DNA from 3 places in the Neobacillus sp. DHD-1R genome. Region 2 is predicted to be linked to each of the others. Evidence: a T-box and tRNA genes for the amino acid it is inferred to sense, from the RefSeq annotation. Region 2 holds a T-box; the other regions hold tRNA genes.
The links. A T-box is a leader RNA that pairs with one kind of tRNA and senses whether it is charged. The one in region 2 lies ahead of trpS (tryptophan--tRNA ligase), so its partner is inferred to be a tRNA-Trp.

Region 1 (10,658 bases), 1.7 Mb from region 2:
TTTGATCCGGAGATTTCCGAATGGGGAAACCCACTGCTCGTAATGGAGTAGTATCTTTACCTGAATACATAGGGTATGGATGGCATACCCGGGGAACTGAAACATCTAAGTACCCGGAGGAAGAGAAAGCAAACGCGATTCCCTGAGTAGCGGCGAGCGAAACGGGACATAGCCCAAACCAAGAGGCTTGCCTCTTGGGGTTGTAGGACACTCAACATGGAGTTACAAAGGAACGGGGTAGATGAAGCGATCTGGAAAGGTCCGTCATAGAAGGTAAAAACCCTGTAGTTGAAACTTCGTTCCCTCCTGAGTGGATCCTGAGTACGGCCGGACACGAGAAATCCGGTCGGAAGCAGGGAGGACCATCTCCCAAGGCTAAATACTCCCTAGTGACCGATAGTGAACCAGTACCGTGAGGGAAAGGTGAAAAGCACCCCGGAAGGGGAGTGAAATAGTTCCTGAAACCGTGTGCCTACAAGTAGTCAGAGCCCGTTCATGGGTGATGGCGTGCCTTTTGTAGAATGAACCGGCGAGTTACGATCCCATGCAAGGTTAAGTTGAAAAGACGGAGCCGCAGCGAAAGCGAGTCTGAATAGGGCGAATGAGTATGTGGTCGTAGACCCGAAACCAGGTGATCTACCCATGTCCAGGGTGAAGTCCAGGTAACACTGGATGGAGGCCCGAACCCACGCACGTTGAAAAGTGCGGGGATGAGGTGTGGGTAGCGGAGAAATTCCAATCGAACTTGGAGATAGCTGGTTCTCTCCGAAATAGCTTTAGGGCTAGCCTCACGTAGTAAGAGTCTTGGAGGTAGAGCACTGTTTGGACTAGGGGCCCTCATCGGGTTACCGAATTCAGACAAACTCCGAATGCCAAAGACTTATCCGTGGGAGTCAGACTGCGAGTGATAAGATCCGTAGTCAAAAGGGAAACAGCCCAGACCACCAGCTAAGGTCCCAAAGTATACGTTAAGTGGAAAAGGATGTGGAGTTGCTTAGACAACCAGGATGTTGGCTTAGAAGCAGCCACCATTTAAAGAGTGCGTAATAGCTCACTGGTCGAGTGACTCTGCGCCGAAAATGTACCGGGGCTAAACGTATCACCGAAGCTGTGGATTGACATCAACGATGTCAGTGGTAGGAGAGCGTTCTAAGGGCGTTGAAGCTAGACCGTAAGGACTGGTGGAGCGCTTAGAAGTGAGAATGCCGGTATGAGTAGCGAAAGATGAGTGAGAATCTCATCCACCGAATGCCTAAGGTTTCCTGAGGAAGGCTCGTCCGCTCAGGGTTAGTCGGGACCTAAGCCGAGGCCGAAAGGCGTAGGCGATGGACAACAGGTTGATATTCCTGTACCACCTCTTTATCGTTTGAGTGATGGGGGGACGCAGGAGGATAGGGTAAGCGCGCTGTTGGATATGCGCGTCTAAGCAGTTAGGCTGGTAAGTAGGAAAATCCGCTTACCGTGAAGGCTGAGCTGTGACAGCGAGGGAAATTTAGTACCGAAGTTCCTGATTCCACACTGCCAAGAAAAGCCTCTAGCGAGATAAAAGGTGCCCGTACCGCAAACCGACACAGGTAGGCGAGGAGAGAATCCTAAGGTGAGCGAGAGAACTCTCGTTAAGGAACTCGGCAAAATGACCCCGTAACTTCGGGAGAAGGGGTGCTCTTTGGGGTGAATAGCCTCGAAGAGCCGCAGTGAATAGGCCCAGGCGACTGTTTAGCAAAAACACAGGTCTCTGCGAAGCCGCAAGGCGAAGTATAGGGGCTGACGCCTGCCCGGTGCTGGAAGGTTAAGAGGAGGGGTTAGCCTTAAAAGCGAAGCTCTGAATCGAAGCCCCAGTAAACGGCGGCCGTAACTATAACGGTCCTAAGGTAGCGAAATTCCTTGTCGGGTAAGTTCCGACCCGCACGAAAGGCGTAACGATCTGGGCACTGTCTCAACGAGAGACTCGGTGAAATTATAGTACCTGTGAAGATGCAGGTTACCCGCGACAGGACGGAAAGACCCCGTGGAGCTTTACTGTAGCCTGATATTGAATTTTGGTACAGCTTGTACAGGATAGGTAGGAGCCTGAGAAGCCGGAGCGCTAGCTTCGGTGGAGGCGTCGGTGGGATACTACCCTGGCTGTATTGAAATTCTAACCCGCACCCCTGATCGGGGTGGGAGACAGTGTCAGGTGGGCAGTTTGACTGGGGCGGTCGCCTCCTAAAGAGTAACGGAGGCGCCCAAAGGTTCCCTCAGAATGGTTGGAAATCATTCGTAGAGTGTAAAGGCACAAGGGAGCTTGACTGCGAGACCTACAAGTCGAGCAGGGACGAAAGTCGGGCTTAGTGATCCGGTGGTTCCGCATGGAAGGGCCATCGCTCAACGGATAAAAGCTACCCCGGGGATAACAGGCTTATCTCCCCCAAGAGTCCACATCGACGGGGAGGTTTGGCACCTCGATGTCGGCTCATCGCATCCTGGGGCTGTAGTCGGTCCCAAGGGTTGGGCTGTTCGCCCATTAAAGCGGTACGCGAGCTGGGTTCAGAACGTCGTGAGACAGTTCGGTCCCTATCCGTCGTGGGCGCAGGAAATTTGAGAGGAGCTGTCCTTAGTACGAGAGGACCGGGATGGACGCACCGCTGGTGTACCAGTTGTCTTGCCAAAGGCATCGCTGGGTAGCTATGTGCGGACGGGATAAGTGCTGAAAGCATCTAAGCATGAAGCCCCCCTCAAGATGAGATTTCCCATAGCGTCAAGCTAGTAAGAACCCTGAAAGATGATCAGGTTGATAGGTCAGAGGTGGAAGCGTGGCGACATGTGGAGCTGACTGATACTAATCGTTCGAGGACTTAACCAAATAGAAAAGCGGAGGCGACTGGTCAACTTCGACAGACGTTGGAGAGCCGGCACTGCAAATCCTGATTTTGGATTTGAAGGGACGGATCGAAACGGCCGAGAAGTTAGGAGCCGCAGCTGGACAATTTTTAAAGCGAACTTAAGTTTTACCACTTCTTCTGAATTATCTAGTTTTGAGAGAACGATCTCTCTAATTTTATAGTCTGGTAATTAAGGCGAGAAGGTCACACCCGTTCCCATACCGAACACGGAAGTTAAGCTTCTCAGCGCCGATGGTAGTTGGGACACGCGTCCCTGTGAGAGTAGGACGTTGCCAGGCTGTTATTTATGGAGGATTAGCTCAGCTGGGAGAGCATCTGCCTTACAAGCAGAGGGTCGGCGGTTCGATCCCGTCATCCTCCACCATACTATATTTTCAATCAATATGCCGGGGTAGCTCAATTGGTAGAGCAACTGACTTGTAATCAGTAGGTTGGGGGTTCAAGTCCTCTCGCCGGCACCATGCTTTTTACTTAATTGAATATGCGGGTGTGGCGGAATTGGCAGACGCACCAGACTTAGGATCTGGCGCCGCAAGGCGTGGGGGTTCGACTCCCTTCACCCGCACCAAAGTTTTTTGCGGAAGTAGTTCAGTGGTAGAACATCACCTTGCCAAGGTGGGGGTCGCGGGTTCGAATCCCGTCTTCCGCTCCAATAGTGCCGGGGTGGCGGAACTGGCAGACGCACAGGACTTAAAATCCTGCGGTAGGTGACTACCGTACCGGTTCGATTCCGGTCCTCGGCACCATTACAATAAATTTATATGCGCCCTTAGCTCAGCTGGATAGAGTGTTTGACTACGAATCAAAAGGTCGGGAGTTCGAATCTCTCAGGGCGCATTTTTACGGGAAGTAGCTCAGCTTGGTAGAGCACTTGGTTTGGGACCAAGGGGTCGCAGGTTCGAATCCTGTCTTCCCGACCATTCAATTCATGCCATTATGGGGTCTTAGCTCAGCTGGGAGAGCGCCTGCTTTGCACGCAGGAGGTCAGGGGTTCGATCCCCCTAGACTCCACCAAACATTTTAAAATTTATTTTATGGCGGTGTAGCTCAGCTGGCTAGAGCGTACGGTTCATACCCGTAAGGTCGGGGGTTCGATCCCCTCCGCCGCTACTTAAACACAATTAACCTTTTTATAAAATGGAGGAATACCCAAGTCTGGCTGAAGGGATCGGTCTTGAAAACCGACAGGCGGGTCATACCGCGCGGGGGTTCGAATCCCTCTTCCTCCTCCAGTTTTAATTCTCTTTTATATGTGGAGGGGTAGCGAAGTGGCTAAACGCGGCGGACTGTAAATCCGCTCCCTCCGGGTTCGGCGGTTCGAATCCGTCCCCCTCCACCACAAATAGGGGCATAGTTTAAAGGTAGAACAAAGGTCTCCAAAACCTTTGGTGTGGGTTCGATTCCTGCTGCCCCTGCCAAATTTTTTCTTCATAAATTCCTGATTGTACTATGGGATTTTTATTTAATATTTGCCGATGTGGCGGAATTGGCAGACGCGCACGACTCAAAATCGTGTTCCGTGAGGAGTGTCGGTTCGACCCCGACCATCGGTATCAAATAATTCGAAATAGAAAACAGACTTTAACTATTATGTTGGAGTCTGTTTTATTTTTATATGCCCGATGAGTGGTGCAAAAGTATACATTTCCCCAAGAATGTATCAGTACGAGTTGAAGTGAATATTATCAATTAGCTGATCCTCTCTGCGATAAGCTGGAAGTTGACTAAATTAAAGATTAATGATCATTTTCTAGAATTTTGCATGATTGAAATTTTCCTGAGAGGGAATTTAATTAGTACATCATGTAAAGGAGATAATCGCTCATGGAAAAACGAATCATAGGTGTTTATGAAACTGAAAAACAGGCACAGACAGCGGTAGAGGATTTACATAGGAAGGGCTACAACTTTGAGCAGATCTCTATTCTAGCAAAAAATATCGAAGGATTGGAATCGAATGGTGACCAAGTGAAACTTAAAGAAACGGAAGGAATCATTGCAGGGGCAACGGCTGGTGGAATAATCGGATTGGCTGGTTTTTTCGTAGGAATGAGTGCCCTAGCACTTCCTGGCATCGGTCCAATAATAGCGGCAGGTCCGTTATTATTAACCCTGGGTGGAGCTGTATCTGGTGCTGCTGCCAAAGCCGGCGGTTTAACCGGGGCCTTACAGGAGATTGGATTGGATGAAGAAGAAGCTCGCCAATATGAAGAAGATGTGAAAAAAGGGAAAATTCTCATCGTAGTCGCAGAATAATTCCGAAATAAAGGATGCTTAGTCATTTATACGTTTGGTAATAAAACAATAATTATTATAAGAAGTTCAATAAATTGTTCTCTCTGATGGATTCAATACATTATTCTAAATAATTGTGTTAACTATTGATGTTTTAATATTTTTAAAAATATCAGATTTTAAAATATCCTGTTCCTTGAGGAGTGTCGGTTCGACCCCGGCCACCGGTATCAGGGAATTGTTACAAAAAGGCTTTCAACTAATATGTTGAAGGCCTTTTTGTTTTTTTTAAGTCGCCTTCGCTTGAAGGAAAAGGCCCAACCTATCGTAGTTTGGGCTTGGAATAAATTGCTATTCTGAAACCTTTTGGAAAACAATTTCTTTTTCAGCTTCCGTAAACATCCGCTCTGCCATTGGGTAAAGGACCTGTTCTTCTTTCATGAAATGCTGTAAAAGAATATTGACCGCATTATTAATAAGATTTGCATTTTTAATCATGTCATCTATTGAACTTTCTTTAGGGGTTTTAGTATTTATAAAAAATTCATTGATCAATTCTCTTGCCTGTTCGTGTTCAGCTTCCATTACAGCTATTGGACCTCCATGTTGGCCAATGTATTTTTCCATCATCCGAAATAAGATATCTTCTTCACGGACTGAATGAAACTCTAGGTTTCTGAAAAACTCTTTTACTTCCTGAATTAATTGTTCAAAAGCAGTACCTTGCTCGTCCTCAACTTTATTACATAAGGAAATTAAAAGTTCCATATTGTTTCTTAATGGGTGATGTTCACTTATTAATTTATTTAAGCCCTCGGAAAGGGCAGTTGGACCCTTACCAAATAATCCTTGCATATCAAAATCTCCTCTCGAATTTTACTCTTTTAAGTATATAAAAAAGATGGAATTTATATTGTGATTCAAATCACTATAAAATTTAAACATAATTTTTATAAAAGAAACAAAATCCCGTCTCATGCAACGGGATTTTGTTTGTTTATATAATTCAGAATATTAAAATTTTAATTAATTGTGATGTTTTATTCAAATTATTGTACCGATTTAATATTAAATGTTATATACTATATACAAATAAGTATAACACATTTATAATAAATACATAGAATATAACATATTAAGGTGATTAAGGGGGTGGTAATGATTAAACTTACCAAGCGTCAGGACGAAATCCTGGATATTGTTAAAGAAAATGGACCGATAACGGGGAAAGAGATTGCAGAAAAGCTTTCACTATCACGAGCAGCGTTAAGACCTGATCTTGCCATCTTAACTATGTCAGGAAATTTAGATGCGAGACCAAGAGTAGGATATTTTTATAATGAAAAATTTCCTAATAAGCATCAAGCGGAAAAATACCTTCATCAGAAGGTCAATGATTATAAGGCCCTTCCAATTGTGGTGGGAAAATCAACCTCGGTTTATGATGCAATTGTTCAGTTATTTTTAGAGGATGTTGGAACACTTTACGCTGTTGATGCTGACGGCCATTTAACAGGGGTGATTTCTAGAAAGGATTTGCTCAGAGCATCACTAGGAAATCAAAATCTTCATGATCTGCCTGTAAGTGTCATAATGACGAGAATGCCGAATATCATCACGATTAATCCAGAAGAAACTTTGCTTGAAGCTGCAAAAAAAATGATTCACAACCACATTGACTCTTTACCGGTTGTAAAGAATGTGGACGGGCAAACAAATACATATTTGCTAGTGGGTCGCATTACGAAAACAACGATAACACGAGCATATTTAGAAATTATGGATGAAAAATCAAACTAAGAGGAGTGGCTGAAATTTTGGTAAAGAAAGAAGTTGTCTATGTGGTATCTGACTCAGTAGGGGAAACGGCTGAGTTTGTTGTAAAAGCAGTGGCAACACAATTTAATGGCGGCCATGTTGATATTCGCCGTAATTCTTATGTGGATGACCTTGAAGATATTGAAGATGTCATCTTGTTAGCCAAAGACGCTCATTCGATTATTGCTTATACGATTGTTATTCCAGCATTAAAAGAATATCTAGATCGAAGAGCTGCTGAAGAAGGAATTTTGGCAGTAGATTTACTAAGTCCGTTGATGAATGCTTTTACCACTAAATTTAATAAGGTGCCCCATCACCAACCTGGTTTGATGCGAAAACTGGATGAAGAATACTTCCGAAAAATTGAAGCGATTGAATTTGCCGTTAAATATGATGATGGACGCGACCCAAGAGGAATTACCAAGGCTGACATCGTTTTAATTGGTGTATCTCGGACCTCGAAGACACCACTATCGATGTACTTAGCCCATAAACGCTTTAAGGTAGCCAATGTTCCTTTAGTTCCTGAGGTACAGCCGCCAGACGAATTGTTTCAAATACCAAGAAAGAATTGCATTGGATTAATCATTTCTCCTGATAAATTAAATGAAATTCGTAAGGAGCGTCTGAAAGCATTGGGGCTAGCTTCACAGGCCAATTATGCCAGCTTTGAGCGGATTTTAAAAGAATTAGATCATGCTGAAAAAATTATGAAAAGAGTTGGCTGTCCTGTCATTGATGTATCAAATAAGGCAGTAGAAGAAACGGCCGGCTTAATTTTAGAAGTGTTAAAAAAAGAGAGGAGCTTTTAAACTATGGATAAATTTGTGTACTTATTTCATGAGGGTAATAGTAATATGAGAGATTTACTTGGAGGAAAAGGGGCAAATCTAGCAGAAATGACACGTATCGGTCTGCCAGTCCCATATGGATTCACCATCACTACCCAAGCTTGCAATGCTTACTATGAAACTAGTAAAACCATTCCAGCCATAGTAGAAAAACAAACCTTAGAAGCCCTGACCCGTTTAGAAGAAAAGATGGGTAAAAAATTAGGCGATCCGCAAAATCCATTGCTGGTTTCCGTTCGTTCCGGTTCCGTTTTTTCCATGCCTGGTATGATGGATACCATTTTGAACCTAGGAATGAATGATGAAACAGTTGTGGGTATGGCTAAATTAACGAATAATCCTCGGTTCTCTTATGATTCTTACCGCCGTTTTATTCAAATGTTTAGTAATGTGGTCCTTGAAATTGATACCTACTATTTTGAACAATTTTTAGAAGAAACTCGCGAACATAAGGGTTATTCCTCTGACCCTGAAATGACATCAGAAGACTGGAAGGAAGTTATAGTTGGTTATAAAGGAATTGTTAAAAAACATACAAGAAAAGATTTTCCACAAGATCCAAAAGAACAGCTGTTCCTTGCTATAAATGCTGTATTCAATTCTTGGAACAATCAACGTGCAATCGTTTACCGCCGGCTTAATAAAATTCCTGATCACTTAGGGACTGCCGTTAATATTCAAAGTATGGTCTTCGGTAATATGGGAAATGATTCTGGTACGGGTGTAGCCTTCACTAGAAATCCTTCAACAGGTGAGCATGTCCTTTATGGGGAATATTTAATCAATGCCCAAGGGGAAGATGTGGTTGCGGGAATTCGCACTCCGCAGCCGATTGCTACTTTGAAGGACGAAATGCCAAGTGTTTACAAACAATTTTCTGATACATGCAAACGACTTGAGCAGCATTATAAAGAGATGCAGGATATTGAGTTCACCGTAGAACGTGGAAAGCTTTTTATCCTTCAAACACGAAATGGGAAGCGCACGGCACAAGCAGCTATTCGAATTGCTGTTGAAATGGTGGAAGAGGGAATTATTGATAAGAAGACCGCATTATTGCGTGTCGATCCAGATCAATTGAATCAATTATTGCATCGCCGTATTGATGATAAATTTACAAAGAAAATTTTAGCTAAAGGCCTGCCAGCATCACCAGGGGCGGCAACCGGTCAGGTTGTTTTTGATGCAGATGAAGCCGAAAGTTTAAGCAATGATGGTAAAAAAGTAATCCTTGTAAGACCGGAGACAACTCCAGACGATATTCATGGTATTGTCGCATCGGAAGCGATTTTAACAAGCCGAGGCGGAATGACCAGCCATGCTGCCGTTGTTGCACGCGGTATGGGTAAAGCCTGTATATGTGGGTGTGAAGCCCTCAAAATCGATGTGAAGGCGAAACAATTTACCGTTGGCGGAACCCTCGTAAACTACGGTGATGTTATTACCATTGATGGATCCACAGGTGAAATTATGCTGGGAGAAATTCCCATGATTGACCCAGAACTTTCCGATGAGTTCCAACTTTTGCTTGCATGGGCCGACCAAGAACGGAAAATTGGCGTTCGTGCCAATGCGGATAACCCAGAGGATGCAAAGAAATCATTTGAGTTTGGTGCCGGTGGAATTGGCTTATGCCGGACTGAACATATGTTTATGGATCTGAAACGGATTCCAATCGTGCAAAAAATGATCTTAGCTGAAAATTTTGAGGAGAGAATGGACGCTCTTAGTCAGCTTTTACCCATGCAGCAAGGAGATTTTGAAGGTATTTTCGAGGCGATGCAAGGATTCCCTGTTACGATCCGGTTATTAGACCCGCCGTTACATGAATTTTTACCAGATAAAGAGGAGCTGCTAGTAGAAGTAACCAAGCTTCAAATAACGGATCCACAATCTGCTGAATTAAAGAAAAAAGAGCAGTTACTTAAAAAGGTCCGGCAATTAGACGAGTTTAATCCGATGCTTGGCCACCGCGGCTGCCGTTTAGGGATGATTTATCCAGAAATTTATGAAATGCAAGCAACAGCCATCTTCCATGCTGCAGCCAAACTTGCTGAAAAAGGCATGGAGGTTCAGCCTGAAATCATGATTCCATTGGTGGGCCATGTGAATGAATTAAAGCAAATGAGACGATTGGTCATTGATGCCGCTATCAAAGTACAAGCAGAAACAGGTAGAAATTTTAATTATACGATTGGAACCATGATTGAAATTCCACGGGCTGCCTTAACGGCTGATCAAATTGCAGAGGAAGCGGATTTCTTCTCATTCGGAACCAATGATTTAACACAGACCACATTCGGTTACAGCCGTGATGATGCTGAAGGCAAATTCTTGCAAGCATATATTGAAAATAAAGTGCTGCCAGAAAATCCATTTGCTGTCCTTGACCAGGACGGTGTTGGTAAATTGGTTGAAATAGGCGTGAAATTAGGCCGTGCGACTAAGCCTTCGTTAAAAACAGGTATCTGCGGAGAGCATGGAGGAGAGAAAAGCTCGATCGATTTCTGCTACAGAACAGGTTTAGATTATGTGAGCTGCTCCCCATACCGCGTTCCACTTGCACGGTTGGCAGCTGCACAAGCAACCATTCGTCATGAGTTAAATAAGGAAGAAGTTTATACAACAGCATAAAAATTTGTACTAGAGGCCGGCTCCTTTTAATGGAGTAGGCCTCTTAATTTTTGCTAAGGTAGATTCGCAAATAAAAGGTTCAGATTCGCAAAAAAATTGATTGAATTCGCAAATAAAAACTATTTTTGAGCTATTAAACAAGATCTAGTGTGGGTTTAGCCTTAATATTTCTGCTTATACTATAAAAAAATGAAAAGGGGACTATGTATGGGGGCTATTGAGCGCAGCAACTATC
Region 2 (10,658 bases):
ACTGCCAGCTATACCCAATTCTTACGAAATGATATTATTGAAAATAGCCGAAAAGACTATGTCCGTACCGCACGTGCAAAAGGGACATCTGAAAAAAAGGTTTACAATGTGCATATTTTAAGAAACTCTATTATACCGCTTATAACGTTTTTAGGTTTTGATTTAGTTGCCATTATCAGCGGCGCAATCATAACGGAAACGATTTTTACTTATCCAGGTCTTGGACAACTATTCTTGCAATCAGTAGGAACTCGGGATTATCCTGTTTTAATGACGTTGACCATGTTATTCTCATTTTTAACTCTGATTGGCAACCTTGTTGCTGATGTTTTATATGGTGTTGTCGATCCGAGAATTAGGTTAGATTAGGGGGAGAGAAGATGGAAATTGTTTCACAAAAGGAGACTAAAATTAGCATAGTATTCCTTAAAAAAAGCTTATCGCCATGGGCAATAGCCCGAAAAAAATTCTTGAAGAATAAAATGGCTCTCATAAGCCTTATCTTTTTAATTGTCGTTGCCATCATTTCTTTCCTGGCTCCCTATATTACGACGGCCGATGTTACTAGAATTAATATCAGTGAAATGTCTTTAAAACCATCGAGTAAACATTGGCTAGGGACGGATAAAGCAGGCCGAGACGTGTTCACAAGGCTGCTTTATGGCGGACGAATCTCTTTATTAGTTGGATTAAGCTGTACCTTATTTGTTATTTTCATTGGGACATTAATCGGTTCTATCTCTGGATATTTTGGTGGTGTAGTCGATAATATATTAATGAGATTTACAGATTTTATTTTAAACTTTCCTTTTTTGGTGTTTGTCATCGTCCTAAACACGATTCTATTTGGGAAGGTAAATGGGCTATGGGTATTAATAGGAACCATTAGCATCCTAAGCTGGGGTGGAATTGCTAGGATTGTCCGCAGTAAAATATTGGTGGAAAAAGAGAATGAATATATAACTGCTGCCTTTTCTATTGGTAGTTCACCGGCTAAAATTATTGTTAAACACATATTACCCAACATTTTATCAACAATTATCGTTCAAGCAACGATAACCTTTGCGACTATGCTTGTTGCTGAGACTGGTCTAAGCTTTTTAGGATTTGGTGTTCCTCAGGAAATACCAAGCTGGGGAAATATGTTGAATTCAGCAAACGAACCGGACGTACTGCAATTTAAGCTTTGGATTTGGGTACCTCCAGCCTTAATTATTACGCTCACAATCTTATCTATTAACTTTATCGGTGAAGGTTTAAAAGATGCCTTTCATCCTAAATCAAGAAGATAAACATCTACCATATGAATTTGGTAGATGTTTTTTTGCGAGGGATTACTTTTAAGGGATACATAAATAATTCATTTCACCCATAATTATTAATATAGAGACAAGTTAACAACCAGAATTAGTTCATAAACGGATTTGGAGCAAAATATATATAAAGGAATAATTTAACTAAGGTCTGCCCATACTGATTGACAAACAGTTTCTTGAAGTGAGGGGTTGTGCAATGTTGTATCTTCATGATGTTTGGGTAAATTGGTTCGAGGGTGAAGAAAACGGGTATAATGTATGCCATTTTCATGAATGGCGTAAGGATGATGGAGTGGAGCTCTTAGATCAGGCACCACTTATTAAAGTCGAGCCGCTTCTATTTAACTATATTGAAAATGATCTGCTAGAGCTGCCACAACAGCTTCTAGATGATATTTATCAAAAAGCCTATTTAAGGAAAAACCATGAAAGAATTCAGCTTGACTATTGCTTTGTTGTTACAGATGGAGTGGGAATATTAGCAGTTGATACAATCGGCTATAATATTCCAATTCGAAAAAGCAGATTAATCCCTAGGCAGGAACAGCTTGTCTATGAAATGATAAGTCAGCATGAAGCCCAACAATATCATTTTTATGCCCAGCCTAAAAGCAAGGATTATCATATTCTTTCTCCAGAACCAGACCTGATGAGAGGATTAACAAGAAAGGAACGGCAGTTAAAACAATTGTTATTTATGGCCCTTGACCAATTGCTCGCGTCTAATAATGAAGCAGAAGTACGTTACTGGTATACAGAATGGTGCCCAGAGCAATATTCAATGATTCAAGAAATGAATTTTGAAGATGCGTGGGAACAACTATTCAAAGAAACAAAGTATGGCTGGTCCAAGCACCATGAAACATTCTGTGAAAATTTAATTAAAGGGCAGCCGTTTTTCGAAAAACTTTGGGAAATGGAGCATGGCCCTAAAGTAAACTAAAAGCCTGACCCAAAAGGTGAACTGCCCCGTAAATGTTAGACACCATTCTAACGTTTACGGGGGTTTTTTTATGGCCAAATTTACAGTTGAAGAAAGAATACAAATTGTTTTACGGTATTTACATGGGATCGAATCTATCAAGGCGATTGCGCAGGAGGCAAAGGTATCCCTTAGTATTGTGAGTGGATGGATTCGACTTTATGAACAACAAGGTATAGAAGCTTTTCAAAAAAAATATACAAGCTACTCTCTACAGTTTAAAATGGATGTACTGAATTATATGAACGAAACGGGTACATCATCTTACGATGCAGCGGCTATATTCAATATTTCATCTCCTAGACTAATTCGAAATTGGAGAAGTAAATTTGAACAAGGTGGAATTGGTGCCCTAGAACAGAAGAAAAAGGGGCGTCCACCAGTGAAAAAGAAGGCAAAGAAAATCGATTCAAAAAGAACAATACCTGCAGAAGGGTCAGTCGAAGCACTACAAGAGAAAATCTCCCGATTAGAAATGGAAAATGCTTACCTAAAAAAGTTGAATGCTTTAGTTCAAATGCAGGAAAAATTACAAACAAAATCAAAGCGAAAGTAATTTTTGAACTAAAGTATCAGTATGAAGTCGTGGATTTAGTTGAAGTCGCTGACATTCCACGTAGTACGTATTATTATTGGGAAAAACGATTAAATCAAGCTGATAAATATGCCGAAGTAAAAGAAGCTATCAAAGTGATTTTCCATGAACACAAAGGTCGTTATGGTTACCGTCGTATAGCGAAAGAACTTGAGAAAAAAGGATTTCATCACGATCCGAAAACGATCAATCGTTTAATGAATGAAATCGGCCTAAAATGCCTGGTACGAATGAAAAAGTATCGTTCTTATAAAGGAAATGTAGGAAAAATCGCTCCAAACCTATTAAACCGCGATTTTTCTGCCGAGAAACTGAATCAAAAATGGGTAACCGATGTTACAGAATTCCACCTATTCGGTGAGAAACGTTACCTCTCACCAGTACTTGATTTATGTAACGGAGAAATAATCGCTTATACTGTGATGAAACGACCTGTTTATAAATTAGTTGGCGATATGTTAAATCAAGCGATAGAGCGTCTTCAACCTGGGGACCAAGTAATTCTCCATTCAGATCAAGGATGGCATTATCAAATGAAGCAGTATCAAAAAACATTAGAACAGCACCAGATTACGCAAAGTATGTCTCGCAAGGGGAATTGTTTGGACAATGCAGTTATTGAAAATTTCTTTGGCTTATTAAAGTCTGAACTTCTTTATCTACAGGAGTTTGATAGTATTGAGCATTTTGAAAAAGAATTAGAAGACTATATTCACTATTATAATCACAAACGAATAAAGGCAAAATTAAAAGACCTAAGTCCGGTAGAATACCGAGCTCAGGTCCTCAATGTAGCCTAAAATATTTGTCTAACTTTATTGGTTCAGTTCAAAGGTATGTTATTCATACCTTTTGGGATCAGGCTTTTATTTTTAGAGTTACGGGCGCTTCCGCTTTTCTTTTAAGATAAATAAGTATAAAAATCTTTGAGAATTGTCCAGCTCCAGCGCCCTAGCGGCTAGTGTCCTTCGCTCTCCGCCCTACGATAAGTCAAGCACGAATGCGCCTCCGGCTCTTCGTGTTTCCTTTATCTCAGTTGGAGCGCTCCAGGCCATACGCCGCTGAACAGGGCGCTTCCGCTTTTCTTATTTTCTGCCAAGACCCATGGCATTTTCCATTTTCTTTAATGTTCTATTGGCCACTTGGTTAGCTTTTTCCGCACCTTCATCCAAAATGCGGTCGAGTTCGGTGGATTCCAGCAAATTGTAGTACTTTTCCTGAATAGGTTGTAAAAAGTTTACAACTACTTCGGCTAAATCACCTTTAAAATCTCCATATCCTTTCCCTGCATACATTCCTTCAAGCTCAGAAATGGTCTTTTCATCCAAGATAGAATAGATAGAGAGCAAATTAGATACGCCAGGCTTATTAACAGGATCGAATTTAACAATGCCTTCTGAATCGGTAACTGCACTTTTTATTTTTTTCACAATTTGATTTGGCTCATCTAATGGAGTGATAAACGCCTTTTTATTTGGATCCGATTTACTCATTTTTTTCGTTGGTTCTTGAAGTGACATAATTCTTGCACCAACCTTTGGCAGGCTTATTTCTGGAATGGTAAGAATGTCGTTATATTTCTTGTTAAATCTTTCTGCCAAATCTCGTGTTAATTCCATATGTTGCTTTTGATCTTCACCAACAGGAACAAGGTCGGTATTATACAATAAAATATCCGCTGCCATTAATGGCGGATAGGTTAACAAGCTTGCAGAAACTGCCTCTTTTCCTGTAGATTTATCTTTAAACTGAGTCATTCTTTCTAATTCCCCAATATACGAAATACATTGCATCAACCAGCCTGCCTGTGCATGGGCAGGTACTTCTGATTGAATAAACAATGTTGCCTTTTCTGGGTCAATTCCTACAGCAAGATATAACGCCGCTAAGCTGCGAATGTTTTTCCGAAGTGTAAGCGGCTCTTGGGGTACTGTGATGGCATGCTGGTCTACAATGCAAAAGAAGCAGTTGTATTCGTTTTGTAATTCCACGAATTGTTTCATGGCCCCAATATAGTTCCCAAGAGTAATGGTTCCACTTGGTTGAATTCCTGAAAAAATTGTTTTCATGTTCATATCCTCCTAAAAATATATAAAAAAAACCACTCATCCCCAAAAATCAATAGGGACGAATGGTTCGCGGTACCACCCTAAATTACTCAAAACGAGTCACTCAGTGTAGATGAGAATGTCTTAAAAGGATTGAACCTTTTGTTATTAGAAATCCTCATCCAAGCCCTTTTAACGCAAGGAAAACGTCTACTCCTACTAATAATCATTAGGGATTCAGTTCAGGTAGAAGCTCCAAAGTCCATTCCGTATCTCTTCGTGTTTGTTTGCACCACCCACAAACTCTCTGAATCGAAAAATAAATACGTACTATTCTTTATCATTGCTCAACTTTTTGATTACTCACATTATAATGGATTGTTATATTTAATTTCAAGTGTCCTACATATAATAGACGAGAAGGGCAATAATCATACATAATCCATTTAAAAGGCCATGGATGAGAAACGGTTTTCCTTGGAGTGTAATTAATTCGGATAATCCGGGGATTTCCTCGAATCTCCGCTTGTCTTTTCCTCTAGAAAAGGCGAGATTAAAGGATTTAGACATGACATCATAAAACCCGCTCTGAATGGTATAAAGAAGTAGTGCAGATAATAAACAGGCAGCTGTCACGTAAAAAGATATATCAATATAACTATTAAGGGTAATTTTGTGTTTGAAAAAAAATAAAAAAATGAAAATTGCTAGCTGAGACAAAATAAAAACGAGAAGATTTCTCTTAAGTTGAAAATTCACAAAATAGCCTCCAAACCTTGATTTATAAAGGTATACTTAACAAAAAAATTGCGAAAAATACTTTATAAATAAAAATTATAACACAGCTTTTTGTAACAAATAGGTAAAAATTGTTTCAAACTTGTAAATTAAATAGAAAAAAGTCATGTACAATTTGTTTAAAATATGTATAATAGAGAATGTAGTAATTTTTCAGAATAATAGAAAAGGGAGGTCTACAAGTGAAGAAATCAAAACTTTCACTACTTTTAGTTCTATCACTAGTTCTTAGCATGTTCCTTGCAGCATGTTCCGGCGGTGGTAAAACAGACACAGGCAAAACTGATGACAAAAATAAGGCTGGTACTGAAAAAGCACTTGCTGATAAGCAAGAACTTAATGTTCTTGAGTCTGCTGAAATTCCAACAATGGACAGCGTTATGGCACAAGATGTAATGAGCTTCACAACTTTAAATGCTGTAAACGAAGGCCTTTATCGTTTGGATCAAGACCAAAAAGTAATCCCTGGTGTCGCAGATGGGATGCCAACTTATAATGATGACAAAACTGTTTTAACAATTAAATTAAAAGACGCAAAATGGTCAAACGGTGACCCAGTTACTGCAAATGACTTTGTATATGCATGGCAACGTGTTATCGATCCAAAAGTTGCTGCTCCATATGGTCCGTACTTCATGGAAGGCAAAATCTTAAACGCATCTGAGATTGTTGCTGGAAAAGCAAAACTGGAAGACTTAGGAATTAAAGCTAAAGACGAGAAAACATTGGAAATCACGCTAGTAAGAGCTCTTCCATATATCGAATCTTACTTAACATTCCCATTGTTCTATCCACAAAACCAAAAGTATGTTGAAGCACAAGGTGCAGACTATGCAAAAGATGCTTCACACGTTTTATACAATGGTCCATTTAAAATGACTAAATGGGATGGCCCAACAGCTACTGAATGGGTATTAGAAAAAAATGCTGATTATTGGGATGCAAAATCCACAACTCTAGCAAAGATTAATTTCAACGTTTCTAAAGATCCACAAGCTTCTGCAAATGCGTACACTGCAGGTGAAGCTGATATTACACCAAAGCTTGCTCAAGCTGCGATCCTTTCTCAATTTGAAGGTGCAGATGATCTATTACGTTACCAAGAGCCATCAATCTGGTGGTTAAAAATGAACGAAAAGAATCCAGCATTGAAAAATGTTAACATCCGTAAAGCAATTGCTCTATCTGTTGACAAAAAAGCTTTAGTAGAAGACGTATTAGCAAACGGCTCAGTCGCTGCTGATTACTTAGTACCAAAAGGTTTCTCTTACTTAGATGGAAAAGATTTCCGTGATACTGCTGGAACATACTTAAGCTCTAACAAAGAAGAAGCTAAAAAACTTTGGGAAAAAGGACTTGCCGAAACAGGACTTAAGGAAGTATCATTTACTTACGTCGGTCAAGATACAGAAACTTCAAAAGTTACAGATGCTTTCATTAAAGATCAGTTAGAGAAAAACCTACCTGGCTTAAAGATTACAATCGAAGCAGTTCCTTTCAAAATTCGTATTGCTCGTGAAGATGCGGAAGATTATGATTTGTTAATGGGTGGTTGGGGACCTGACTATGCAGACCCAATGACTTACATGGATCTATGGGTAACTGGCGGCGGACAAAACCATATGAGCTATGGTAATCCGGAATTTGATAAGTTAATCAAGGCAGCTAACGAAGATCTTGTTGCTAAACCACAAGACCGTTGGAAAGCTCTTCAAGATGCAGAAAAAATATTGTTGGAAGATGATGCTGCTATCGCACCACTTTACCAACGTTCTGTAAATATCTTGATCAATCCAAAAGTTAAAGGTTTTGCACACCATGCATTTGGTCCTGACTATAGTTACCAGTGGATTAAAATCACAAAATAGTAACTATAACTAATCAAATAGAAAGAGAGTATATATTCACATATACTCTCTTTTTACCTGTATCGGAATTGTCGTAAAATGTCGAAAATTTAACCAATTAGGAGGTGTAGGCATGGCAAAATATATATTAAAACGTGTTGGCTATATGATCGTTACCCTTTTTATTGTAACAACACTTACTTTTTTCCTCATGAAGCTAATTCCAGGTAGCCCTTTTAACAATTTCGAAAAGCTCACTGAAGTTCAACGTCAGATTTTACTGGATAAATACGGCTTAGACGAACCCGTGCCTGTTCAATATTTTCATTATATGATGAATCTGGTAAAAGGTGACCTTGGAATCTCCTTTCAATTTGACAATACCCCAGTAACAGAACTTATTGCAAACCGGATTGGGCCATCTGCACAATTAGGATTGCAAGCTATGATTGTCGGTGCAATTTTAGGTATATTCTTGGGCGTTATTGCTGCACTAAAGCAAAATACTTGGTTAGACTATGGTTCAACCTTTGTAGCTGTAGTGGGTAAATCAGTACCTTCTTTTATTTTTGCTGGATTGCTTCAGTATTATATTTCTGTAAAATTGGGCTGGCTTCCAGTTATGCTATGGAAAGGACCTGAGTATACGATACTGCCTACCATTGCTTTAGCCATGTTTCCTATATCAATTGCAGCTCGGTTTATGCGAACTGAAATGATAGAGGTTTTAGGTTCTGATTATATAACATTGGCAAGAGCAAAGGGTGCAAGCCGTTGGCAAATTAGTCTTAAACATGCGATGAGGAATGCTTTAATTCCTGTTGTAACGGTTATGGGACCATTAGCAGTTAGTTTAATGACTGGTTCGCTAGTTATAGAGCAAATTTTCGGAATCCCTGGATTAGGTGAACAATTCGTAAAATCCATTAATATGAACGACTACCCCGTTATCATGGGAACAAATATTTTATTTGCCGTATTATTTGTAGTGGTTATTTTAATTGTTGATATTCTTTATGGAATCATCGACCCACGTATTCGTGTATCGGGGGGAGGATCTAAATGAGCAAGAAAGACACAGCAATCTCACAGGATATGTTTGCACCTATTCATATTGACCCATCAAAGAGTGAAAAAATTTCTAAACCGAGCTTAAACTTTTGGCAGGATTCATGGCTGCGGGTTCGGAAGAACAAAGGTGCAGTGGTTAGCTTAGTGATTCTTGCAATCATGCTTATAATGGCTTTTGTCGGTCCTTTAATGACCCCTTATGCTTACGATACGCAAGACACTAAACATAATAATCTGCCTCCACGTATTCAAGGTTTGGAGAATGTGCATTGGCTGCCATTTGATGGGACACTGCAAAGAAGAGATGGCCAAGAATATAATGCATATGAAGTACGTAAAGTTGATGCCTATTATTGGTTTGGAACGGATAATTTAGGCCGAGATCAATTCGCACGTGTTTGGAAAGGTACACAAGTATCATTATTTATTGCCTTCATGGCAGCAATAGTGGATATGGCGATTGGTGTTGCCTATGGAGCGATTTCCGGCTATTTAGGCGGCCGAACGGACAGTGTCATGCAGCGGATTATCGAAGTTATTGTTGGTATTCCTAACTTAATTGTGGTAGTTTTGATGATTCTCGTGTTAAAGCCAGGGATCATTCCAATTATTATTGCCTTGACCATTACTGGTTGGACTAGTATGGCAAGGGTTGTTCGTGCACAAATATTAAAATTCAAAGGGCAAGAATTTGTTTTGGCTGCTAAAACATTAGGGGCATCAGATTCTTCGATTATTTTTAAACATATGATTCCGAACATGTTCGGTGTCATTATTATTAATACGATGTTTTCTATCCCAAGTGCTATTTTCTTCGAAGCGTTTTTAAGCTTTATTGGTTTAGGCTTACAAGAACCTCATGCATCATTAGGAACATTGGTTAATACTGGATTCAAATCGATGATTGCATTTCCATATCAAATGATTATTCCATCTATTATGATTGCCGTCATTATGGTTTGCTTTAACCTGGTAGCGGACGGATTACGAGATGCATTGGATCCAAAAATGCGTGATTAGAGGGCAGGTGAATGACAATGGATAAAGTTTTAGAAGTGAAGGATTTGAAAATATCGTTTCATACATTTTCTGGAGAAGTACAAGCGATTCGCGGTGTAAGCTTTGATTTATATAATGGAGAAACACTAGCGATTGTTGGTGAATCCGGTTCCGGTAAGTCTGTTACAACAAAATCAATTATGCGTTTACTTCCTGAGCACAATTCAGAAATTAAAAGTGGTCAAATACTTTTCGAAGGAAAAGATTTAACGAAGTTAAAAGATAAAGAGATGCAGAAGATTCGTGGTAAAGATATTTCTATGATATTCCAGGATCCGATGACCTCCTTAAATCCGACTATGAAAATTGGCAATCAAATTATGGAGCCGCTGATTAAGCACCAAAATATGAGCAAACACGCTGCCAGAGAAAGGGCAGTCGATTTATTAAAGCTTGTTGGTATTCCTAAACCTGAAATTCGCGTTGATCAATACCCACATCAATTCTCAGGTGGGATGAGACAAAGGGTTGTTATTGCTATTGCTTTGGCGTGTAATCCTAAAGTCCTCATTGCAGATGAGCCAACAACGGCTCTTGACGTTACCATACAAGCGCAAATTCTTGAATTAATGAAGGATTTACAGAAGAAAATTGATACTTCCATTATTTTTATTACACATGACCTAGGTGTAGTAGCAAATGTGGCTGACCGTGTTGCTGTCATGTATGGCGGGAAAATTGTTGAAATTGGAACAGCGGATGAAATCTTCTATAATCCACAGCATCCATATACATGGGGCCTAATCAGTTCAATGCCGGATATGGATACGGAAGATGAGGAGTTGTTCTCAATCCCGGGAACACCACCTGATTTATTGGATCCGCCAAAAGGTGATGCATTTGCACCACGTAACCCTTATGTTATGAAGATTGACTTAGAGCAGGAACCTCCTTTCTTTAAGGTATCTGATACACATTATGCTGCTACATGGTTGTTACATC
Region 3 (10,658 bases), 180 kb from region 2:
TTCGTTGGTGCAACAAGCTTATTATAAATTTTTGCAACTTTTCCACATATGAAATCACAAGGTGATTCACAAGGCTGAAATAATTATTGGAGGGTATGTGAAATAGATGTGATTTAAGATGTGCATTATATTGAAAGTTTTGGGCAAAACAAAAAATTGTGTCCATCTGAGTTGTGAAGGACAAAAATCGGTTAGGCAACATGAAAAATGTCCTTCATCCGGGTTATGAAGGACAAAACCCGGTTGGGCAACATGAAAAATGTCCTTCATCCAAGCTATGAAGGATGTGATTTGTCCTGTGAATTCAGTGGCGAAAAAATGTGAGAATGAATCAGTGATTTGACCTGATTTTTACAGTTTTGCACCTCACAAGTGAACCATTACATCTCCTGGCAGTCATTTTTATTGGATATCAAGTTTGTTTTTTTGGATGAACTCCTTCATATACATCCTTCTTGGTCGTTCAAGCATCTTGGCCATTTGCTCTGTCCAGCGATCATTTCTTTCGCCGCCTGTTCTTTGCTCATAGTAAGTGGAAATTAACTGATCATATTCATCCAGCTGCTGATTGAAAAGCTCATCATCCTGCTCATATTCATCTATATGATAAATATGTTCCAGGGGCAGTCTCGGTTTTTGTTCCGTAATCTTACTGGGATAGCCAACTGCAAGTCCAAACAATGGAATAACCCGGTCAGGTATTTTAAGAAGCTGTTTGACCTCTGCTAAGTTATTGCGGATCCCCCCAATATAGCAAATGCCTAACCCCATAGATTCAGCTGCAATCACTGCATTTTGAGCTGCTAAAGACGCGTCAATCAAAGCAACCATAAATTTCTCGGTACTTTCAAGTGAAGAGTTCACATTTGTCTGTTCCTTTTTTCCAATAACGGTATGTCGATACAGATCAGCACAAAAAACAAAAAAATGACCATTCTTTTCCACATAGGGCTGATTTCCACTTAGTTCCGCTAATTTTTTCTTTTTCTGTTGATCCTGAACCCCAATAATAGAATAGGCTTGAATAAAACTAGAGGTTGCCGCTGCTTGTGCACTGGCAACAATGGTTTTTATCTGTTCATCAGTGAGGGGTTTGTCCTCAAAATGACGAATCGAGCGATGATTAAGAATCGTGGAAATAACATCATTCATCGTTTTCCTTCCTTTCTATAAGAGGCCCGCTGCGGAGCCTCTTTTCTTCATTTAAGATTGGGGTAATCCTGCTGGCGTAATGCTTCATAAATAAGAATCGCCGCAGTATTTGATAAATTTAATGAACGAAGATTTTCGTTCATCGGAATTCTTAGGGCTGTTTCTATATTATTTTCAATTACATCCTTCGGAAGACCAGTGGTTTCCCGCCCAAATATAAAGTAATAATCTTTACTTGCGTCACTGTAGTCAAAACTGCTGAATTGCTTTTGTCCAAATTTCGTAATATAGAAAAATGCTCCTCCCGCATTCTTCTCATAAAACTCTTCTAAGGAATCATAATAAATGATATTTACATGTTCCCAATAATCCAAGCCTGCCCTTTTTAACATCTTATCATCTGTTGAAAATCCAAGTGGACGAATTAAATGTAAACTAGTATCCGTGCCTGCACAGGTCCGAGCAATATTTCCGGTATTAGAAGGTATTTGTGGTTGATATAAAACTACATGTATAGACAAAAAACTTCACCTCGTATAAAAACTCTAAAGGCAATTATACCATGCTGACTTATGCTTTCAAGAATCATTCATCAATGATGGAATAAAACTTATATTTGATATTAGGGGTATAAGCGGAGGAATCCTCATATGCCCAGTACCGCATTCGACTATTGTAAGTATGAGCATTAACTAAAGGCATCCCATTAGCATCCTTTCCCGTGACAAGTGTATTATGATTATACCGTCCGTCCCCTTCAAAATCATAGCAAATAACATCACCTAAAAGTAATTGCTCAGGATTACTAACCTCCCTTGCTCTTAAGCCGCTTTTTGAATTCGAAAAATACAATCTTAGTGAATTAGCGATTGCCCAACTGTAACTCCAGTTATTTTTTTGTAACCACCAGCCGGAACCACGATTCGGATAGCCCCGCATCGGTGAGCCTGCCACATGGAGGCATTGTGAAATAAAATTCGTACAATCATTTTCAAATTTTTTATAGGCAGGATTGTAGCTATTCCACCAGCGCTCCGCATATTGAACCGCTTTTAACCGATTATATTGATAGCTTAACCGTTCTTCATGATCAGCTAAAGCAGCTGCTGCCGATTCCGAAATGATCTTTTGTTCAAGGTTCGGAATGATTTCTTCATCCATAACTAATGCATTTTTGTAAAACTTAGCCACCCTTTCTTCCATCTCTTCTTCCATATATAATTTTCCTTTTTGCTTAATTAAATATTGATAATGGGCATGGTACTTTATTGTTTGAAATTCTTCTTCAGTGAACTCTTCAATAATCCTGCCAGCTGCCTTTACTTTCACTATTTCGGCAGACCTTTTTGCTAAGGAAGCTTGTTTCTTTTCTGCCTTTGGGAAAAATAGTCTGTGACTTCTTGTATCGGTTATAAATTGATTTACCCGTTTTTCAAATAAGTCTTGAAGGTACTCACGCATATAGTCTCCACCCCTTTCTTTTCATACATATGAAAGAGGGCTGGATTTCACTATAAAAAAAAGAGCGAAACCGTTAACGGTTCGTTCCTTTTTCGTTAAAAAAGCATAGGCCTTTATCTATTTCTGCTTGGACTTCCCGGTTTTTTTCATATTCTTTAGCCTTTAATAAGGCCGTATGGGCGTTCTTACCACCAATTTTCCCGAGAGCCCATGCTGCTGTTCCTCTTGTGACGATACTTGCCTCATGTTCTAATATATCGATTAAATTGGGGACTACCGTTTCATCTTTAAAATGGGCAAGTGCGATAATGGCATTTCGTTGAATAGGCTTCTTTCCTCTCCATGATCCTGAAACATAACCAAATCTATTTTTAAACTCCCGATTACTTAATTTTAAAATTGGCTTTAATAATGGTTTGGCTACTTCTGGGTCTGGTTCCATTTCTTCATGAACATGAAAGTCGATCCCCTTGTTTACAGGGCAGGCTGTTTGACAGGAATCACAGCCATAAACACGATTGCCAATCTTATCCCTAAATTCTTCCGGTATCAATTCCTTTGTTTGTGTTAAAAAAGAAATACAGCGCTGTGCATTAATTTGACCTCCTCGCACTAATGCACCTGTAGGGCAGGCCTCTAAACACTTTGTACACGTCCCACACTGGTCTTCTATTGGTGTATCAGGTTCTAAAGGGATAGTCGTAATCAATTCACCTAAATATACGTAAGAGCCAAATTCCGGGGTAATGATAGCACAGTTTTTTCCGCTCCAACCAATCCCAGCCCGCTCCGCAACGGCTCGGTCAGACAGTTCTCCTGTATCGACCATTGATTTTACCCTAGCATCAGGTACTTTCTGTTGAATAAACTCTTCCAGCTTTTTCAGCTTTTCTTTAAGAATATGATGATAATCAAGTCCCCACGAGGCCCTGCTAAATATTCCCCTTCTCTCTCCCTTCTGCCCTTTCACTGTTTCCTTCATTTTTGCTGGATAGGCTAAGGCAATAGAAATAATCGAGCGAGGTTCTTCTAGCAGCATTGAAGGAGTGATCCGTTTATCGATATCCGGCTCTTCAAATCCTGATTGATATCCGAGTTCCTGTTGTCTTATTAATCGGTGTTTCAAATCAGTGAATGGATCAGCAGTCGTAAATCCAATCTTATCGATACCAATTTTTTTACTATACGCGATGATTTCTTCTTTTAAAGTAAATGGGTCCATTTGCCACCCTCCTTTCCAATTATTCATATCTATTTAAAGTTGTTAAAATTATTAGTAGCACATTTATTTATGATAAACTATTTTTAATGAATTTTGGAGGTGGAATGGTTGGAAATTCAACTTTCATCAGAAATAATGGAATACATTCCAGACTTTAAACTTGGTGTGATTGAATATAAGGATATTATTGTTGGGGATTCACCACAAATGTTAAAAGGCAGGCTCCAGCTTTTTCAAGAGTCGATCTATTTCGATTTAGAAGATAAACTTGTAACAGATCTTCCTGCTATTAAGGAATGGCGGAGCATTTTTAAAATGATTGGGAAGGATCCAAATCGCTATCGTCCTTCTGCTGAAGCATTGTTTAGAAGAGTACAAAAGCAAAATTATCTTTCTTCCGTTCAAAGTGCAATTGATATTAATAATTTTTTCTCGTTACAATATCAAGTACCCATTGGTATTTATGATCTTGATGCGCTAGAAGGAGATGTCGCTATCCGAATTGGAGAAGAAGGAGAGGAATACATAGGCTTGAATGGAAGGGAAAATTCTTTACAGCGTCTTATCTTGGCTTCTGATCAGAATGGTCCATTCGGTAGTCCGTTTGTTGATTCTGTAAAAAAGCAAGTAACGGTTGAGACCAAAAATGCCTTGCAAATTATTTATTTACGACCAACAACCAATTTAGAAAGTGCTAAAAAGCTTACTGAATCACTTATGAACATGTTTGCACAAATCCATGGAGGAGAAGCTTCCTTCCAAATTCTTCGATGCCAGTAAGTGGCATCGTTTTTATATCCAATAAAATAAAAAAACGCAATGCATCGTTCTCCTATGTAACGATACACTGCGTTAGTTAATATGTATGGAGCGGGTGATGGGAATCGAACCCACTACATCAGCTTGGAAGGCTGAGGTTTTACCAGTAAACTACACCCGCATGTTGTTAACAAACTTATGACGTAATTAATACTACACACATTTCATAAAAAGGTCAAGGAATTTTCGCAAATTTTGTCGATTATTCTCTTTTACTTTTAAGAACATCATTATTAGCAATAACCATTCAAGATACATGTTTATGTCCATATTTTTCACAAAATAACTATTTTAAAAAAGGTCTATTTCACTTAATTTGAAAAGGGAGATGGGATGGTGGATACACCGAATGGTTACAGCCAGCCGCTAATCTTTAGAGGGATATGCGGCTGGCTGTGAATTTATTTTCCCATATGCGTATGAGCGTTTTTCATGGAACTGTTTTTCATATTCTTTTTCATAGCCTTCACTAGGAAACCGCCTTTAAATCTTCGCGGTTCATACGAAATTATGAAAGCCTTAGGGTCATATTGTTCAATAAAATGCATGACTTCCGTTTCAACATTCCGCTTTGTCAGTATTTCTAATTGGTACCTTTTGCTATCACGGCCGCTCCCTTCATAGATGGTCACTCCTAGTCCCTTATTTCTTAACGCTTCAATTAATTCTTCATTTTGGTCCATTAAATTAACATATAACGTAGTGTATCCAATTGCTAATTTATTTTCAATTCGTGTTCCAAGGTAAAGCCCCACACCAAAGCCAACGGCATAAATAATTTTTTCAGTGAGGCTTTGATTACCGGAAAATATGATGGATAAGCTAAAGATCGAGATTAATGTTTCTAATATACCAAGTAGTGAAGCTGCTAAACTCATATTTTTTACTAAAAAGATCGTCCGTAGAGTCATAATCGGGACATATACCAGTTGAAGTATGAAAATCACAAGAAGATTTAAAAACATAATGAACTCCTTTTTTATTGGTGTGTAAAACTGCTTGTTGATTTCCTTTCCAGGTGCACCAATCAACAGGATTTCGCCTTTCTATAATCACAGAAATGATTGTTAAACAGTCAATCAGGCACCTGTTTCAATCTTTGGCATATGCTGCGGTTCTACACCGCTGAACGCATTGCTAATATTTTCCCAGGCCTGCTGTGTTTCTATGAAATCGTTATAATGCTTTTTCACATTGCGGTGATAGTTTTCCAGTTCGGCAGCTATCTTCATGAAATCGTTTCTGCCAAAATACTCACAGATTTTTGGCAGAGTTGCGGCCAGCTGTTCACGCATCTCTTTAATTCTTTCCTCGTATCTCTTAGAATCCGTAATATATAACCATAGCGGTTTATAACGGATCCAGCCGATACACGCCTTGTAAAAACGCTGAATAACTTCTTCACAGTCGGCTTGAATGTAATCTAATTTCGTTGGCAGCACTCCATCTAACAAGGTCTTGTACGTTGAAAAACCGTCGTGGAAGGTATAGCATGGCACACGCAGCACTTTTCGGTCATGAAGACAGGTTCCTAAAAAGGTATCTTCTCCGCGGGCGTTAGGAGGATTGTAAAAAGGATTGACACGCTCTAGGTCTGTTAAATTAATACAAAGATTAGAGCCGGAAATAAATTTAGAATGGTTGACTTCCTCCACTTCCTCGGCATTCCCATTTACAAGCACTCTCGTGTCAGCATAAGTAACACCGCCGTTTTCCATCACCGATTTAATTGTATCCCAATTGACAATGTCGTTACTGATGGCCTGAATGAAAGTCTGAAAATCAGATTCCTTTAAGCTATCATTAAATCTGATATATGGAATAGGAGAGATGTATCCGCAGTGGTGGCCGTTCGTAATATCGGCGTGCTGAATATGTTTTAAATGAGTGTCCAGCCCTCGCTGGCCGCTCCAGATAGCTGTTCCGCTATTAGTAACAGCTAGAGGATATTCATCGTCATCTAAGAATATCAGGTAATCAATTCCTTCTTTTATTGCCATATATTGAATGATATTGCGTTTGCCGGCATATCCTCTGCCGAAAATAAGCTTTGCCTGTCTTTCATTAATAATCCCCTGCTTGATTAACTGGCTGATTTCTGTCTGCATTTTTTCATTTCCAATAAAGCAGGTACCGTCAACTAGCTCTAGTAATTCTGAACTGATATTCGTATAGTCTGTAGGCTTTGTATTGTGGTATTTTAAATCGTAGGCAACAAACAAGTTTAAAGATACCTTTTCATTGGAGATTAATTCAGATTCCCTCCAATTAAAAATATATGTTTTTAAAACCTGCTTGAAGTGTTTACGGCCTGTTGCAAAGCCAATACCTACTTTAATTTCCTTTTCCATAGTAATCCCCTCTTCTTTATCTAGTTTATAAAAAAACATACAAGGTTTTACCGTATCTCTATCTCCGTTTATAGAGATACCAGTTTCTATGTAAAATTGAATTATAAGCTGAAACGTTCTTTCTTCTAAATCGTTTGTTGTAAGAACGTTCTCAACCCTTAACGGTTCCAAAATGAAGAACTTGAATAAAATTCAGAAAACTAAATGCTTACCATCGACAAGTTCCCGACTATTTGGGAATTTTCGGACGGTGCCAGATACCTTTTGTTTATGTGTACCCGATTATTAATAAATTCAAACAGGGGATTTTTTTAAAAAAAGAGCTAGGGGTTCCTATTTGATCAATCTACCGGATAACATCTTTAATAGACATAGCTTATTGTTTATCATTAGTATTAAATATATAAAAAGAAGGCCACTCATGAAGAGCGACCTTCTGCTACACTGATTGCCATTTTTCAACGAAAAGAAAGAAAGAAAAATTAGGCCTAACAAACTAAAAGTTGTAATTTCAAATAAAAAAAGATTGAAGGACATTAAGATAAATAAAAAAACGTTTCTTACATAATGTAAGAAACGTTTTTTTCATCGCATTGGCAAGCGATGATTGTATACCGGTGGTCGGGGTCGAACCGACACTCCTCACGGAACACGATTTTGAGTCGTGCGCGTCTGCCAATTCCGCCACACCGGCGTATTAAGATGTTTTTTAAAGCAATGCCGAGGACCGGAATCGAACCGGTACGGTAGTCACCTACCGCAGGATTTTAAGTCCTGTGCGTCTGCCAGTTCCGCCACCCCGGCGTAATTAAAATGAACTGGACTTATCAATACTACAAAAAGTATTATGGAGGCGGCAACCGGATTCGAACCGGTGGTAAAGGTTTTGCAGACCTCTGCCTTACCACTTGGCTATGCCGCCATATATTTTGGAGCGGAAGACGGGATTCGAACCCGCGACCCCCACCTTGGCAAGGTGATGTTCTACCACTGAACTACTTCCGCATTTTGGCTGGGCTAGCTGGATTTGAACCAACGCATGTCGCAGTCAAAGTGCGATGCCTTACCGCTTGGCTATAGCCCAATAAAATATATTAGATCTATATTCAAGATGAATATATATGGGGCGGCTGATGGGAATCGAACCCACGAATGCCTGAACCACAATCAGGTGCGTTAACCACTTCGCCACAACCGCCATTATAAAATTAATTGGCAGGGGTAGTAGGAATTGAACCCACACCAAAGGTTTTGGAGACCTTCGTTCTACCTTTAAACTATACCCCTAAAGATGGTGGAGGGGGACGGATTCGAACCGCCGAACCCGGAGGGAGCGGATTTACAGTCCGCCGCGTTTAGCCACTTCGCTACCCCTCCACATATATAATATACAATTGCCAGCTTATGGTGCCGGCGAGAGGACTTGAACCCCCAACCTACTGATTACGATTCAGTTGCTCTACCAGTTGAGCTACACCGGCATTCTTTTAAATTTATGGTGGCTCAGGACGGAATCGAACCGCCGACACAAGGATTTTCAGTCCTTTGCTCTACCGACTGAGCTACTGAGCCAACATGTTATTCTTACCTACAATGAAATGGCGGTCTGGACGGGACTCGAACCCGCGACCTCCTGCGTGACAGGCAGGCATTCTAACCAACTGAACTACCAGACCAAATTGCGGGGACAGGATTTGAACCTGTGACCTTCGGGTTATGAGCCCGACGAGCTACCGGACTGCTCCACCCCGCGACAATAATAATAAAACTATGGTGGAGGATGACGGGATCGAACCGCCGACCCTCTGCTTGTAAGGCAGATGCTCTCCCAGCTGAGCTAATCCTCCATTATGGTGACCCCTACGGGACTCGAACCCGTGTTACCTCCGTGAAAGGGAGGTGTCTTAACCGCTTGACCAAGGGGCCATATTGTAAAAATAATTATGGAGGAGAGCAAGGGATTTGAACCCTTGAGACAGGGTTACCCGCCTACACGATTTCCAATCGTGCTCCTTCGGCCACTCGGACAGCTCTCCATAAAAATGGCTCCGCAGGTAGGACTCGAACCTACGACCGATCGGTTAACAGCCGATAGCTCTACCACTGAGCTACTGCGGAATAATATGATTACAGCCTGGCAACGTCCTACTCTCACAGGGACGCGTGTCCCAACTACCATCGGCGCTGAGAAGCTTAACTTCCGTGTTCGGTATGGGAACGGGTGTGACCTTCTCGCCTTAATTACCAGACTATTTATTCGACACTATTTTATTATAATGTCTTTTTTATATTTTTCAAGAGGAAAATTTATTTTTTTCATTCCCTCAAAACTAAATAATCTAGAAGAAGTGTGGTAAAACTCAAGTTCGCTTTAAAAATTGTCCAGCTGCGGCTCCTAACTTCTCGGCCGTTTCGATCCGTCCCTTCAAATCCAAAACCAGGATTTGCAGTGCCGGCTCTCCAACGTCTGTCGAAGTTGACCAGTCGCCTTCGCTTTTCTATTTGGTTAAGTCCTCGAACGATTAGTATCAGTCAGCTCCACATGTCGCCACGCTTCCACCTCTGACCTATCAACCTGATCATCTTTCAGGGTTCTTACTAGCTTGACGCTATGGGAAATCTCATCTTGAGGGGGGCTTCATGCTTAGATGCTTTCAGCACTTATCCCGTCCGCACATAGCTACCCAGCGATGCCTTTGGCAAGACAACTGGTACACCAGCGGTGCGTCCATCCCGGTCCTCTCGTACTAAGGACAGCTCCTCTCAAATTTCCTGCGCCCACGACGGATAGGGACCGAACTGTCTCACGACGTTCTGAACCCAGCTCGCGTACCGCTTTAATGGGCGAACAGCCCAACCCTTGGGACCGACTACAGCCCCAGGATGCGATGAGCCGACATCGAGGTGCCAAACCTCCCCGTCGATGTGGACTCTTGGGGGAGATAAGCCTGTTATCCCCGGGGTAGCTTTTATCCGTTGAGCGATGGCCCTTCCATGCGGAACCACCGGATCACTAAGCCCGACTTTCGTCCCTGCTCGACTTGTAGGTCTCGCAGTCAAGCTCCCTTGTGCCTTTACACTCTACGAATGATTTCCAACCATTCTGAGGGAACCTTTGGGCGCCTCCGTTACTCTTTAGGAGGCGACCGCCCCAGTCAAACTGCCCACCTGACACTGTCTCCCACCCCGATCAGGGGTGCGGGTTAGAATTTCAATACAGCCAGGGTAGTATCCCACCGACGCCTCCACCGAAGCTAGCGCTCCGGCTTCTCAGGCTCCTACCTATCCTGTACAAGCTGTACCAAAATTCAATATCAGGCTACAGTAAAGCTCCACGGGGTCTTTCCGTCCTGTCGCGGGTAACCTGCATCTTCACAGGTACTATAATTTCACCGAGTCTCTCGTTGAGACAGTGCCCAGATCGTTACGCCTTTCGTGCGGGTCGGAACTTACCCGACAAGGAATTTCGCTACCTTAGGACCGTTATAGTTACGGCCGCCGTTTACTGGGGCTTCGATTCAGAGCTTCGCCTGCGCTAACCCCTCCTCTTAACCTTCCAGCACCGGGCAGGCGTCAGCCCCTATACTTCGCCTTGCGGCTTCGCAGAGACCTGTGTTTTTGCTAAACAGTCGCCTGGGCCTATTCACTGCGGC

Region 1: it has a tRNA-Trp gene. The T-box ahead of trpS (tryptophan--tRNA ligase) is inferred to sense a tRNA for this amino acid. The anticodon was not compared.
Region 3: it has a tRNA-Trp gene. The T-box ahead of trpS (tryptophan--tRNA ligase) is inferred to sense a tRNA for this amino acid. The anticodon was not compared.

What each region holds. Positions count from the first base shown of each region.
Region 1 is NZ_CM173232.1:3,205,553-3,216,210, reverse strand. Features, by position in the region: rRNA gene AC3ANL_RS15615 (23S ribosomal RNA) at 1-2,842, shown strand, start outside; rRNA gene rrf (5S ribosomal RNA) at 3,044-3,160, shown strand; tRNA gene AC3ANL_RS15605 (tRNA-Val) at 3,171-3,246, shown strand; tRNA gene AC3ANL_RS15600 (tRNA-Thr) at 3,268-3,343, shown strand; tRNA gene AC3ANL_RS15595 (tRNA-Leu) at 3,366-3,450, shown strand; tRNA gene AC3ANL_RS15590 (tRNA-Gly) at 3,460-3,534, shown strand; tRNA gene AC3ANL_RS15585 (tRNA-Leu) at 3,540-3,628, shown strand; tRNA gene AC3ANL_RS15580 (tRNA-Arg) at 3,646-3,719, shown strand; tRNA gene AC3ANL_RS15575 (tRNA-Pro) at 3,726-3,802, shown strand; tRNA gene AC3ANL_RS15570 (tRNA-Ala) at 3,821-3,896, shown strand; tRNA gene AC3ANL_RS15565 (tRNA-Met) at 3,919-3,992, shown strand; tRNA gene AC3ANL_RS15560 (tRNA-Ser) at 4,022-4,114, shown strand; tRNA gene AC3ANL_RS15555 (tRNA-Tyr) at 4,137-4,221, shown strand; tRNA gene AC3ANL_RS15550 (tRNA-Trp) at 4,227-4,300, shown strand; tRNA gene AC3ANL_RS15545 (tRNA-Leu) at 4,354-4,435, shown strand; gene AC3ANL_RS15540 (general stress protein) at 4,707-5,138, shown strand; gene AC3ANL_RS15535 (hemerythrin domain-containing protein) at 5,469-5,972, opposite strand; gene ccpN (transcriptional regulator CcpN) at 6,276-6,917, shown strand; gene AC3ANL_RS15525 (pyruvate, water dikinase regulatory protein) at 6,935-7,750, shown strand; gene ppdK (pyruvate, phosphate dikinase) at 7,754-10,423, shown strand; gene AC3ANL_RS15515 (YbxH family protein) at 10,631-10,658, shown strand, end outside.
Region 2 is NZ_CM173232.1:1,498,127-1,508,784, forward strand. Features, by position in the region: gene opp4B (oligopeptide ABC transporter permease) at 1-369, shown strand, start outside; gene opp4C (oligopeptide ABC transporter permease) at 381-1,292, shown strand; gene AC3ANL_RS07140 (DUF3603 family protein) at 1,513-2,259, shown strand; partial or broken gene AC3ANL_RS07145 (helix-turn-helix domain-containing protein) at 2,330-2,722, shown strand; partial or broken gene AC3ANL_RS07150 (IS3 family transposase) at 2,698-3,693, shown strand; gene trpS (tryptophan--tRNA ligase) at 3,979-4,962, opposite strand; T-box leader at 5,014-5,294, opposite strand; gene AC3ANL_RS07160 (DUF3899 domain-containing protein) at 5,344-5,700, opposite strand; gene AC3ANL_RS07165 (peptide ABC transporter substrate-binding protein) at 5,922-7,607, shown strand; gene opp3b (oligopeptide ABC transporter permease) at 7,720-8,652, shown strand; gene opp3C (oligopeptide ABC transporter permease) at 8,649-9,677, shown strand; gene AC3ANL_RS07180 (ABC transporter ATP-binding protein) at 9,695-10,658, shown strand, end outside.
Region 3 is NZ_CM173232.1:1,318,078-1,328,735, reverse strand. Features, by position in the region: gene nfsA (oxygen-insensitive NADPH nitroreductase) at 403-1,152, opposite strand; gene trmL (tRNA (uridine(34)/cytosine(34)/5-carboxymethylaminomethyluridine(34)-2'-O)-methyltransferase TrmL) at 1,200-1,673, opposite strand; gene AC3ANL_RS06305 (amidase domain-containing protein) at 1,738-2,613, opposite strand; gene queG (tRNA epoxyqueuosine(34) reductase QueG) at 2,687-3,835, opposite strand; gene AC3ANL_RS06295 (B3/B4 domain-containing protein) at 3,944-4,615, shown strand; tRNA gene AC3ANL_RS06290 (tRNA-Gly) at 4,702-4,775, opposite strand; gene AC3ANL_RS06285 (DUF2179 domain-containing protein) at 5,056-5,619, opposite strand; gene AC3ANL_RS06280 (hypothetical protein) at 5,734-7,005, opposite strand; tRNA gene AC3ANL_RS06275 (tRNA-Leu) at 7,618-7,699, opposite strand; tRNA gene AC3ANL_RS06270 (tRNA-Leu) at 7,724-7,809, opposite strand; tRNA gene AC3ANL_RS06265 (tRNA-Cys) at 7,854-7,927, opposite strand; tRNA gene AC3ANL_RS06260 (tRNA-Gly) at 7,936-8,010, opposite strand; tRNA gene AC3ANL_RS06255 (tRNA-Gln) at 8,015-8,089, opposite strand; tRNA gene AC3ANL_RS06250 (tRNA-His) at 8,128-8,203, opposite strand; tRNA gene AC3ANL_RS06245 (tRNA-Trp) at 8,219-8,292, opposite strand; tRNA gene AC3ANL_RS06240 (tRNA-Tyr) at 8,298-8,382, opposite strand; tRNA gene AC3ANL_RS06235 (tRNA-Thr) at 8,411-8,486, opposite strand; tRNA gene AC3ANL_RS06230 (tRNA-Phe) at 8,502-8,577, opposite strand; tRNA gene AC3ANL_RS06225 (tRNA-Asp) at 8,605-8,681, opposite strand; tRNA gene AC3ANL_RS06220 (tRNA-Met) at 8,685-8,758, opposite strand; tRNA gene AC3ANL_RS06215 (tRNA-Val) at 8,777-8,852, opposite strand; tRNA gene AC3ANL_RS06210 (tRNA-Glu) at 8,857-8,931, opposite strand; tRNA gene AC3ANL_RS06205 (tRNA-Ser) at 8,950-9,041, opposite strand; tRNA gene AC3ANL_RS06200 (tRNA-Asn) at 9,049-9,123, opposite strand; rRNA gene rrf (5S ribosomal RNA) at 9,138-9,254, opposite strand; rRNA gene AC3ANL_RS06190 (23S ribosomal RNA) at 9,508-10,658, opposite strand, start outside.